DNA from 2 places in the Variovorax sp. W1I1 genome. Region 2 is predicted to be linked to the other one. Evidence: predicted binding sites of a transcription regulator. Region 2 holds the regulator's gene; the other holds the start of a gene.
What was found. The regulator NrdR, encoded in region 2, represses ribonucleotide reductase genes. The targets are predictions, from matches to a motif close to CACNANATNTNGTG.
Positions count from the first base shown of each region.

Region 1 (6,097 bases), 1.7 Mb from region 2:
CCGAGGGTGCATCGTTGCCCGACGACACCGCGTTGAGACGGCCCGATTGCACCGTCGACTTTTCTGCGTGCGTCGCGCTCTGCGTGCGGAGGTAGTAGGTCGTCTTCAGGCCGCGCAGCCATGCGAGCTTGTAGGTGTCGTCGAGCTTCTTGCCCGATGCGCCGGCCATGTAGATGTTGAGCGACTGCGCTTGGTCGATCCACTTCTGGCGACGCGAGGCGGCTTCGACGAGCCACGTGGTTTCCACTTCGAACGCGGTGGCGTAGAGCGCCTTCACGTCCTGCGGCACGCGGTCGATGGGACGCAGCGAACCGTCGAAGTGCTTCAGGTCCATCACCATCACGTCATCCCACAGGCCCAGGCGCTTGAGGTCGCGCACCAGGTAGTGGTTGATCACGGTGAATTCGCCCGACAGGTTCGACTTGACCGAGAGGTTGCCGAAGCAAGGTTCGATCGAAGCGTCCACGCCGATGATGTTCGAGATGGTCGCGGTCGGTGCGATGGCCACGCAGTTCGAATTGCGCATGCCGTCGGCCTTGATCTTGGCGCGCAGCGCGTCCCAGTCGAGCGTGGCCGAGCGGTCCACTTCGACGTAGCCGCCGCGTGCCTGCTCGAGCAGGTCGAGCGTGTCGATCGGCAGGATGCCCTTGTCCCACAGCGAGCCCTTGTAGCTCGAGTACTTGCCGCGTTCCTTGGCCAGCTCGGTCGATGCCCAGTAGGCGTGGTAGCAGATGGCTTCCATCGACTCGTCGGCGAACTGCACGGCTTCCTGCGAGGCGTAGGGAATGCGCAGTTCATACAGCGCGTCCTGGAAGCCCATCAGGCCCAGGCCCACCGGACGGTGGCGCAGGTTCGAGTCGCGCGCCTTCTTCACGGCGTAGTAGTTGATGTCGATCACGTTGTCGAGCATGCGCATCGCGGTCGAGATCGTGCGCTTCAACTTTTCCTGGTCGACCTTGCCGTCCTTCAGATGCTGCAGCAGGTTCACCGAACCCAGGTTGCAGACAGCGGTTTCGGTGTCGCTGGTGTTCAGCGTGATCTCGGTGCAGAGGTTCGACGAGTGCACGACGCCGGCGTGCTGCTGCGGCGAGCGCACGTTGCAGGCGTCCTTGAACGTGATCCAGGGATGGCCGGTCTCGAACAGCATCGTGAGCATCTTGCGCCACAGGTCCGACGCCTGGATGGTGCGCGCGGGCTTGATCTCGCCGCGGGCGGCCTTCTCTTCGTAGGCCACATAGGCCTTCTCGAAGTCGGCGCCGAACAGGTCGTGCAGGTCAGGCACGTTGGAGGGCGAGAACAGCGTCCAGGTGCCCTTTTCCATCACGCGGCGCATGAAGAGGTCGGGGATCCAGTTGGCCGTGTTCATGTCGTGCGTGCGGCGGCGGTCGTCGCCGGTGTTCTTGCGCAGTTCCAGGAACTCCTCGATGTCCAGGTGCCAGGTTTCCAGGTACGTGCACACAGCGCCCTTGCGCTTGCCGCCCTGGTTCACCGCTACGGCCGTGTCGTTCACCACCTTGAGGAACGGCACCACGCCCTGCGATTCGCCGTTGGTGCCCTTGATGTGCGAGCCGAGCGCGCGCACGCGGGTCCAGTCGTTGCCCAGGCCGCCCGCGAACTTCGAGAGCAGCGCGTTTTCCTTGATCGACTCGTAGATGCCGTCCAGGTCGTCGGGCACGGTGGTCAGGTAGCAGCTGGAGAGCTGCGAGCGCAGCGTGCCGGCGTTGAAGAGGGTGGGCGTGCTCGACATGAAGTCGAACGACGAGAGCACTTCGTAGAACTCGATGGCGCGCGCTTCACGGTCGATTTCGCCAAGCGACAGGCCCATGGCCACGCGCATGAAGAAAGCCTGCGGCAGTTCGATGCGGGTCTTGCGCACGTGCAGGAAGTAGCGGTCGTACAGCGTCTGCAGGCCGAGGTAGTCGAACTGGTTGTCGCGCTCGGCCTTGAGGGCCGCGCCCAGGCGGGGCAGGTCGTACTGCAGCAGCTTCTCGTCGAGCAGGTCGTTCTCCACGCCCTTCTTGATGAACTGCGGGAAGTAGTCGGCGTAGGCCGTGGCACGGTCGACCGGCATCACTTCGCGGCCGATGATTTCCTTGAAGATCGTGTGCAGCAGGAGGCGCGCGGTGGCGAAGGTGTAGTCGGGATCTTTCTCGATCAGCGTGCGGGCCGCCAGGATCGAGGCCTTGTAGACCTCGTCGAGCGGCACGCCGTCGTAGAGGTTGCGCATCGTCTCGGCGACGATCGGCGCGGCGGTGATGCTGTCGCCCAGGTTCTCGCAGGCCGATTCGATCAGGCCCTTGAGCTGGTTCAGGTCGAGCGCGACGCGTTCGCCGTTGTCCAGCACGTGCAGCGTCGGCGTGGCCGGCGCTTCCTGCTCGACCTGCTTGGAACGCTCCTGCGTGCGGCGTTCGCGGTACAGCACGTAGGCGCGTGCGATCTCATGGTGGCCGCCGCGCATCAGGCCGAGCTCGACCTGGTCCTGCACGTCCTCGATGTGGAAGGTACCGCCGCCCGGACGCGAACGCACCATGGCGCGGATCACGCCTTGCGTGAGCACGTCGACCGTCTCGCGCACGCTGGCCGAAGCCGCGCCCTGGGTGCCGTGCACGGCCAGGAAGGCCTTCATCATCGCGATGGCGATCTTGTTCGGCTCGAAGGGAACGACCGCGCCATTGCGGCGAATGATCTGGTAGTGCGCCAGGTTCTGGCCGGTGGGGGAGCCGGCGGTGTCCCGCTGTTGTTGGACAGGCGTGGAGGGAACGGCACGCGGGGTCGATGGGGTGTTCAGGGCTGTTTGCATTCGCTTCCTCTCGGTTGGCAATTCTTGTTGGGTGGCGACGCCTTGGCTGGGCGCCGCGCCGGCGTTGTTGACCGGACGGAGGACACTATATCTAGGGTGTCAGGGGTCTACAAGCCACTACAGGTAGTGTTTTGTGAGTGATTCACCTAGGGCGGATCTCTCTCTGGATGTATGCCGTGACCGGCAATGCCGCGTGAATACTGGACTATGGTTGCGCAACCCGCATGGGGCGTGGCTTGCAAGCCGATTTGGGCCTGCAGGGCGCATGGTTGCTGCACTGCGCATCTGCATTTCTGAAATCGATGCGGCCCGAGGGCGGGGCATCGCAGGGCGTCACGCGATTGAAAAAATTAGCGCTTCAACACAGGTGGGGGAAACATCTGTGATTTCCAGCCCAGTTGCGCGTGCAGCAAATGCCAATCGAAGCCCGCGCCGGGGTCCTGCTTTCGGCCCGGCGCGATGTGCTCGTGACCGGCGATGTGCGCGATGGCGTAGTGCTGCGCGATCGCGGGGCAGAGGCTCGCCAGCGTCTCGTATTGCGCGACTTCGAAGGTCTGGCCCTCGAGCCCTTCGAGCTCGATGCCGATGGAGTCGTCGTTGCAGTTGCCGCGGCCGCGCCACGACGAGACGCCCGCATGCCAGGCGCGGTCGTCGCAGCTCACGAACTGCCAGAGCTCGCCGTTGCGGCGCACATAGAAATGCGAGGACACCTCGATGCCGCGGATCGACTGGAAGTAAGGATGCGCGTCCCAGTCGAGGCGATTGGTGAAGAGCTGCTGCACCGCATCGCCGCCATATTCACCGGGCGGAAGGCTGATCGAGTGCAACACGATCAGATCGGTCTGTGCGCCGACAGGGCGGGGACCGAAGTTCGGCGAGGGCAGGGCTTTCGCGAAGCGGTACCAGCCGGCCCGCCAGAGCCCGTCGTCGGCGGGCGGCGTGTTGTGCGAAGAGGCTGCTTCAGTCGTCGGCATGGCTGCTGCTGGCGCCATCGTCGCCATTGGGCGTGGTGATGCCCAGCCGCGCGATGCGGTAGCGAATCTGGCGCAGGCTCATGCCCAGGCGCGCGGCCGCCGCGGTGCGGTTGAAGCCGCTTTCGTGCAGGGCGCGCACGAGGATCTCGCGCTCCTGCTGGTCGAGGTAGGCCTGCAGGTCAGAGGGCAGCGGCGGCGGGGTCGGCTTGAACTCAGCCACCGGTGCTGGCGCAACCACGGCCGGTGGCGGCGCATCGTTGCCCGGCGCAAGTTGCGCGGGCGTCATCGAGGCCACGTCGGCGGCGGCCATCGTCGTGGCGACATTGCCGCCCATCAGGTCCAGGTGCAGTTCGTCGCCATCGTTGAGCGCGACTGCGCGATGCAGCAGGTTTTCGAGCTCCCGCACGTTGCCGTCGAGCGGATGCAGCGCGAGGCGGCGCAGCAGTTCGGTCGACAGGTGCGGCACCGGCAAGCCGCCGTCCTGCGCGATGCGCGCGAGCAGCGCGGCGCAGAGCGCGGGCAGGTCTTCGCGGCGGTCGCGGAGCGCAGGCACCGCGATCTCGATCACGTTGAGGCGATAGAAAAGGTCTTGCCGGAAGCGGCCGGCCTGCACCTCGGCGTGCAGGTCTTTGTGGGTGGCGCTCACGATGCGCACGTCGACCGCTTCTTCCTGCGTCGAGCCGATGGAGCGCACGCTGCGCTCCTGGATCGCGCGCAAGAGCTTCGATTGCATCGCCAGCGGCAGGTCGCCGATTTCGTCGAGGAACAGCGTGCCGCTGCGCGCCGCCTGGAAGTAGCCGTCGCGGTCTTGCGAGGAGCCGGTGTACGAGCCTTTCTTCGCGCCGAAGAATTCGGCTTCGAGCAGGTTCTCGGGAATCGCGCCGCAGTTGACCGCGACGAACGGGCCGTCGTTGCGTTGGCTGCATGCATGCACGGCCCGCGCCACCAGCTCCTTGCCGGTGCCCGATTCGCCGCGCACCAGCACCGGCGCCATGCCGCGCGCCACCTTGGCGATGCGCGACTTGACGAGACGCATCGGGTCCGACTCGCCCACCAGCCGATCGAGCGCCGCGATGCCGCTGCTGCCGGTGACTGATGCAGCCTCGGTGCGTTCGCTGCTGGTGCTTGAAACGACAGCTTTCTCAGGCTTGACCTGCACGACGGGCGCCCGCGTGGCCTGCACCGCCGAAGCGACCACGGCACGGAACTGCTTCAGGTCGACAGGCTTCGTGAGGTAGTCGAACGCACCCGCCTTGAGCGCCTCGACCGCGTTTTCCGCCGAGCCGTAGGCCGTCATCACCACGCAGCGCTCGCTGCGTTGGTTCTTCTGGATGCGGTGGATGATCTCCATGCCCTGTCCGTCGGGCAGGCGCATGTCGGTGATCACGGCATCGAAGCGCGCGGCCTCCAGGTGCTGCCAGGCTTCGGACACGCTGCCCGCGGCCTCGACGCGATAGCCTTCGCGCAGCAGCGTCAGCTCATACAGCGTGCGCAGGTCGGGCTCGTCGTCGATGACAAGGATCTGCGCGGGACGCGGGGCGGAAGGGAGGGGGGTGCTCACGGCGCTATTGTGTCAGCCGGTTCTCGCTGGCGGCAAAGCTGACGAAGAATTCGTTGCCCTCGGGGCCGCCCGCCACCAGCGCCCGCCGCTCGTAGCCGATGGTGGCGCCATGTCGCCGGCACAGCTCGCGGCAGAGAAAAAGGCCGAGGCCGCTGGAGCGGCTTTCGGACGAGAAGAAGGGCTCGAACAGGTGGCGCTGCACCGCCGGCTCCAGCGGCGCGCCGTCGCTCCATACCTGCAGGGCCGGGCGGTTGGTGCCCGCACGCTGCAGCGTGGTGATGACCTGGATCGCGCCCTCGCCCTTGCCCGCATAACGCGATGCGTTGTCCAGCAGGTTCACCAGCAGGCGGCGCAGGTGCTCGGCGTCGAAGCGCACATCGATGCCGGGCGCGTCGAGCGCGACCAGCACGCCCTTGCGCTGCGTCTGGCGCACCCATTCCTCGGCCAGCACCTGCACCGCCGGGTCGAGCACCACCTGTTCGCCGAGCGAGAGCACGCGCTGCTGGCGCGCGCGCGAGACGTCGAGCACGTCGTCCACGATGCGCGCGAGCCGTTGCGCGTTGTGCTGGACCATGTCGGTGAGCTTGCGGTGCGCGGGATCGGTGAGGTCTTCGCTGAGCAGTGCGCTGGCCTGCGCGATGGCGGCCAGCGGGTTGCGGATTTCATGCGCCACGGCGGCGGACATGCGGCCCATCGCAGCCAGTTTCTCGGTGCGGATGCGGGCCTCGAGTTCGCGCAGGTCTTGCAGGAACATCACGCAGA
Region 1 is NZ_JAUSWZ010000001.1:5,011,064-5,017,160, reverse strand. Features, by position in the region: gene QFZ83_RS23475 (ribonucleoside-diphosphate reductase subunit alpha) at 1-2,800, opposite strand, end outside; gene ampD (1,6-anhydro-N-acetylmuramyl-L-alanine amidase AmpD) at 3,151-3,774, opposite strand; gene QFZ83_RS23465 (sigma-54 dependent transcriptional regulator) at 3,761-5,335, opposite strand; gene QFZ83_RS32785 (sensor histidine kinase) at 5,340-6,020, opposite strand.
Region 1: the regulator NrdR is predicted to act here: its motif matches at 2,884-2,897, upstream of QFZ83_RS23475 (ribonucleoside-diphosphate reductase subunit alpha).

Region 2 (6,097 bases):
AGGTCGGCATCGAGGCTGCCGGCCTGCAGCTTCACCGGCAGGCCGCCGGGGATGTAGCCGAGGTAAGGCACGAGATCGAGCCCCTTGAACTGCACATGGGCGTCGGTCTTGCGGCTGGCCGAGAAGGGCGTGGTGAAGGCGGCCGAATCGAAGTTGCTGCCGTTGAGCACGAAGGCCAGCTTGGGCTCGGTCTTGACCTCGCGCTGCGAAGCCAGGTTGCTCAGGAAAGGCACATTGAGCACGAAGTTGCGCAGCTCGTGCTTGCGCTTGACCGTCTGGTCGTCGAAGTCGACCGCGCCGTCCTTGATCGAGATGTTGTAGATCGCAAAGCGTGCCGGCTCGGCCTTGGGGTCGGGCGGCGGACCCGAGGCCAGCTTGGCGAGGATGTCGTCGATGTCGTACTTGCCGTCGGCCTGGTGCGTGAGCAGGATGGCGGGCGACTCGACCGAGACCGCATCGATCACGGGTGCCAGGCGAAAGAGCGATTGCAGTTCGGCGTCGGCGTAGATGCGTTTGATGGCCAGTTGCGGCTGCTTGCCGTCGGCGGTGGCGATGCGCAGGTCATGCAGCGCGAGTTCGAGGGTCCAGGGCTTGAAATCGATCTTGCCCACGGTGACCTGCCGGCCCAGTTTTTCGCTCGCGATCTTTTGGAGCTGGCTCTTGGCGATGGGCGGAACCGCCAACCATGCGATGACCCAGAGGGCCAACAGAACCAGCAACGCGACGATCCCACGTCGCATCCATTTGTTTTGTTTGAGCGAAGCTAAATCCATCGCGGGAGTGTGCCGCAAACACGCGTCGATGCAGAAACAAGAAAGCCCGGCAGCGCGACGGAATGTCTCGTTGCCGGGCTTGATGGCGGGCCTAACACCCAAGCCATCGATTCGCGCGACCGGAAGTCAATGGTTCCTGCCGTGCTGGCAGCAAGAGATTGCCGCCGTGGATCCTCCGTCGTTCGAGCCCTTGACTTGCACCTCAGGCTGCCTGACTTCGGAAAAACGCCTGAAAACTCAGGCCCGTTCAGATTAGGTGCCGCACCCTCGCATTGCAAATCCAATCTTCCAAGGGATTTCCCTTAAGCCGAACGCCTCTGGGAGGGGTCATTTTTTAAACATCTATTAGCATAAGAAACAGTGTCCTTATGCTTGACCGAGTATTTAGCCACGCTAGAATCCGCCCTGCTCCGACTGCCAGACGCAGAGGGGCCACCCCTGAATCCGCTGCCGAGAACTCCCCCCGGCTTGATCAGGTCACCGCGCTCCTTACCCTACACCCTCCATGCGCGGAGCCTGATTCGTACCAATCCAAGCGCCGCTGCCTTCATCCATCGCCTCTCCAGGCGCTGCGAGCAGGTGCCGCACAGAAAGGAAGAGCGATGAACAAGGCGTTTGATGCCACAGCCCGCGGGCTGAGGACCTTTGTGTCCGATGTGGCAGACGGCTTTTTTGAAATCACCCACAACGGGTTCGCGTTGGTCGGTTTGGCCATCGTGTTCGCGGCCCTCGCCCTCGTGGCACGGCCCGATCTGCGCCAGACCGGCGAGGAACAGCTCATGGGCTGGCTGCAGTCGCGCAAGCCCGCGCCTGAAGTCACCGACCTGGAGCCGACCGCGATCGAGCGCACCACGGCCGCGAGCCCCGGCGACCTGCCCAAGCAGCAGGCGGCCGTGGCGTACTGGCTGAGCAAGAAATACAGCGTGGCGGCCGAACCGCTGAGCGTGCTCGTGGCCGAGGCCTACAACATCGGCAAGCGCACCAAGCTCGACCCGACGCTGATCCTGGCCATCATGGCCGTGGAGTCCAGCTTCAACCCGTTCGCCCAGAGCCACGTCGGCGCCCAGGGCCTGATGCAAGTCATGACGCGCGTGCACGGCGACAAGTACGAAAGCGCGGGCGGCACGCTCACCGCCTTCGACCCGGTGACCAACATGCGCGTCGGCGTGAAGGTGCTGCAGGAATGCATCTCCCGCGCCGGCTCGCTCGAAGGGGGCCTGCGCTACTACGTGGGCGCGGCCAACCTTGAAGACGACGGCGGCTACGCCAGCAAGGTGATGGCCGAGCACGAGCGCCTGCTGCAGGTCGCCAACGGCCGTGCACCGTCGGTGCAACCGCCCCGCACGACCGTGCGTGCCCAGCCGATTCCGATCGTGACGCCGGCACCGGCGCCGATCAAGGCCGAGGAAGGCTCGGAACCCGCAAAGGTCGCCCTGCTTTCCGCGGTTTCCTGAAGCTGGCTTGGCCGGGTGTGAGCTACACTCGGCCCCGTACGCGACTGGCGATAGGCGCAGCACCTGAACAAGGTGCCACGCGCTGACGTGGAATACCACTGGGAAGCGTGCCGCCTGACCACAACAGGCGTTCAGCCGTTCGCCTGGGCAGCCCTTGTTTGGTTGAAGAACAAGGACCTCGTCTTCAAAGGACTGCCATGTACCAACGCAATATCCTGGTCGAACAGACCGATCCCGAGATCTGGGCCGCCATCCAAGCCGAAAACGCGCGCCAGGAACATCACATCGAGCTGATCGCGAGCGAGAACTACGCCTCGCCGGCCGTCATGCAGGCCCAAGGCTCGCAGCTCACTAACAAGTACGCCGAAGGCTATCCGGGCAAGCGCTACTACGGCGGCTGCGAGCACGTCGACGTGGCCGAGCAACTGGCCATCGACCGCGTCAAGCAGATCTTCGGTGCCGACGCCGCTAACGTGCAGCCGCATTGCGGCGCCTCGGCCAACGAAGCCGTGATGCTGGCGTTCCTCAAGCCTGGCGACACCATCATGGGCATGAGCCTGGCCGAAGGCGGCCACCTGACCCACGGCATGCCACTCAACATGAGCGGCAAGTGGTTCAACGTGGTGAGCTATGGCCTGGACGCCAACGAAGCCATCGACTACGACGCGATGGAACGCAAGGCGCACGAGCACATGCCCAAGCTGATCATCGCGGGCGCCTCGGCCTACTCGCTGCACATCGACTTCGAGCGCTTCGCCAAGGTGGCGAAGGACGTGGGCGCGATCTTCATGGTCGACATCGCCCACTACGCCGGCCTCGTGGCCGCGGGCGTGTACCCCAATCCGGTGCCGCACGCCGACATCGTGACCTCCACCACCCACAAGAGCCTGCGCGGCCCGCGCGGCGGCATCATCCTGATGAAGTCGCAGCACGAGAAGGCGATCAACAGCGCGATCTTCCCGGGCCTGCAAGGCGGCCCTCTGATGCACGTGATCGCCGCCAAGGCCGTCGCGTTCAAGGAAGCGATGACGCCCGAGTTCAAGGCCTACCAGCAACAGGTGGTCAAGAACGCCAAGATCGTGGCCGACACGCTCACCGAGCGGGGCCTCCGCATCGTGAGCGGCCGCACCGAGAGCCACGTCATGCTGGTCGACCTGCGTTCGAAGGGCATCACCGGCAAGGAAGCCGAAGCCGTGCTGGGCAGCGCCCACATGACGATCAACAAGAACGCGATTCCGAACGACCCCGAAAAGCCGATGGTCACCAGCGGTGTGCGCATCGGCACCCCGGCCATGACCACCCGCGGCTTCAAGGACGAAGAAGCCCGCATCACCGCCAACCTGGTCGCAGATGTGCTCGAGAACCCGCGCGACACGGCGAACATCGACGCGGTGCGCGCCAAGGTGCACGCGCTGACGAGCCGCTTCCCCGTCTATCGCTGATCTGCACGGCCCGACCGCATGAAATGCCCTTTTTGCGGTCATCTTGAAACGCAGGTCGTGGAGACCCGCGTTTCGGAAGACGCCGACTTCGTCCGCAGGCGCCGCCAGTGCAGCGCCTGCGACAAGCGCTTCACCACCTACGAGCGCCCCGACGTCAACTTCCCCGTGGTCGTGAAGAAGGATGGCAGCCGCGCCGACTTCGATTCCTCCAAGGTGCGCGCCTCGATGATGCTGGCGCTGCGCAAGCGTCCGGTGAGCATCGAGCAGATCGACACCGCTCTCTTGCGGATCGAGCAGAAGCTCCTGGCCAGCGGCCTGCGCGAAATCGATTCGACGAAAGTCGGCGAACTGGTGATGCGCGAGCTCAAGCGCCTGGACAAGGTCGCCTACGTTCGCTTTGCCTCGGTGTACCGCAGCTTCGAGGACGTGGACGAGTTCCGGCAGTTGCTGCGGGACATCTGACTCCCAAGGGCAGTTTTCTTCAGGCGCCGCCTTCTCCCCTGGCGCACGCCCCCGAGCCGCAATCGCCGCTCACATCCGGATTGCAGACCTTCGCCCGGCCCGACGCCGAGACGATGACCGAGGCCCTGCGCCCCGTCTCGGCCTTGAACGTCAGGCAGCCCGCGCTGAAACTGGCCCTCGCGGTCTGGCGCGAGAACCCGTTGCCGTCGTAGCGCAGGCCTTGCGCAAAGCCGCCGCCGAGTGTCGTGTCGATGCTCACGCCCTGCGGCAATCGGTCGAAGCGCCGCAGCGTTTGTGTTTGGCTCTGCGTGGAGGACGATGCGTCGGAACCTGTTCGGACCACCCAGCCTTCGGACCAGTCGCCGCCCGCGAGTGCAGCCACCTCCACGCCCTGCGCGCGCTGAATGGCTTCCATGCGCGCAAAGCCCAGCGCCGCATTGAAACCCTGCGCAGCCGTCGCCAGACGCTGGTTGAGCAGCATGTCGCGAAAGCTCGGCACGCCGATGGCCGCCAGCACCGCGACGATGGCAACGATCGCCATCAGTTCGATCAGCGTGAAGCCGCCGATCGGTGTCGTGTTGCCGCGCTTCATTGCCAGCACCTGCCGGGCAGCGTCCCGTCGCATCCTTTGCCACCCGTGCTGTCGACCCAGAGATTGCCGACGTGGGGATCGGAGAACCCCGGCTTCAGCGTGGCCGTCAGCCGAATGCAGCCAGTGATGCTCCCTCGCCCTTCGCAATTGGCGCTCTTGACGGTGTACTTGCCGCCCACGCCCCCATCGCCCGACTCGCCCTCGTAGGGCCGGTATCGCCCCACCCGGGTATAGAGGCGCTCCTGCTCCTGCATCTGCTGCATGAGCGCGGAACGCCCCTCGCTGCGCCAGCCTTTGCGAACGAAATCCATGTATGACGGATAGGAGATGGCCGCCAGGATCGCGGCGATGGCCACCACGATCAGCATCTCGATCAGCGTGAAACCGCGAAGCACAGGGGTTCTCATTGCTTGCCCCTCCGGTAGTCGGAGATCTGTCGCCAGTTCAGCCGTCTGCCGGTCTGGCCCACGTTGCTGTCGCCGACGGGCTGCGCGGTCGAGAGGCCTGCGCCCCGGCTGCTGCGCGCGCCCGTGCTGACGATGGCGAGGCGCTTCGTTTCCGGGCGGCGCCCGAATGCATCGGTGGCCCCGACACCGGTTGTGGCCAGCTGCACCAGATGAGGCGCACCCAGCATGCCGGCACTCGATGGCACGCAAGCGCCGCCCTGCGAGAGCCCTGTCATCGCATTCACCGCGCAGGTGCGGCCACCGCCGTCTGCGCTGCATGCGCCTGAATCGGGAATCAGCGTGTTGAAGAACAACTGGCCGTCGCCCAGCACCGGCTTGAAGACCATCCGCTCGCCCCGTTCGGGCCCCGCCGGCAGGTCGAAATACCAGCCGCGGCGAGCATTCGTCTTGCCATCGAACGCGCCATAGACAAAAGCATCGCCGGTGACTGGCGGGAATGCCTGCCCATCCACAGCGCCGGTCTTGCGCTGCTGCAACTGCACGCGCGCTTCGCCGGCGGGAATGGCCACGCCGTTGTCGTACACGCCGTACATCGTCTGCACGCCCCGGCTCGAACGCCCCAGGTCTTCGGGGCTCACGAACTTTCCGGTTCCGAAGAGGACGATCGCGCCGCCCTCAGGACCCACGCCGACCTCGGGCGCGACGGTGATCGGCTGCCGCTTCGCATCCGCGCCGCTGCCGGACATGGCGACCATCAGGGGTTTGCCGTTCAGCGCCAATGCCTTGGCGCCCCACGGTGCATTGCCAGAGAAGTCGAACTTCCACAGATTGCCCTGCGTGTCGCCTGCGTAGAGAAAGCGCGTGGCGTCGTCCGCGCCCGCGTAGTCGCTCGGCGTGCTCAACGCATTCACGAGGGTTTTGTCCGCAGGGGCCGGCAGAACGATCTTGTAGTAGTTGGTGTTCTGCT
Region 2 is NZ_JAUSWZ010000001.1:3,300,075-3,306,171, forward strand. Features, by position in the region: gene QFZ83_RS15455 (DUF748 domain-containing protein) at 1-773, opposite strand, end outside; gene QFZ83_RS15460 (lytic transglycosylase domain-containing protein) at 1,376-2,227, shown strand; ZMP/ZTP riboswitch at 2,258-2,383, shown strand; gene glyA (serine hydroxymethyltransferase) at 2,425-3,669, shown strand; gene nrdR (transcriptional regulator NrdR) at 3,688-4,131, shown strand; gene QFZ83_RS15475 (GspH/FimT family pseudopilin) at 4,151-4,723, opposite strand; gene QFZ83_RS15480 (type IV pilin protein) at 4,720-5,130, opposite strand; gene QFZ83_RS15485 (pilus assembly protein) at 5,127-6,097, opposite strand, start outside.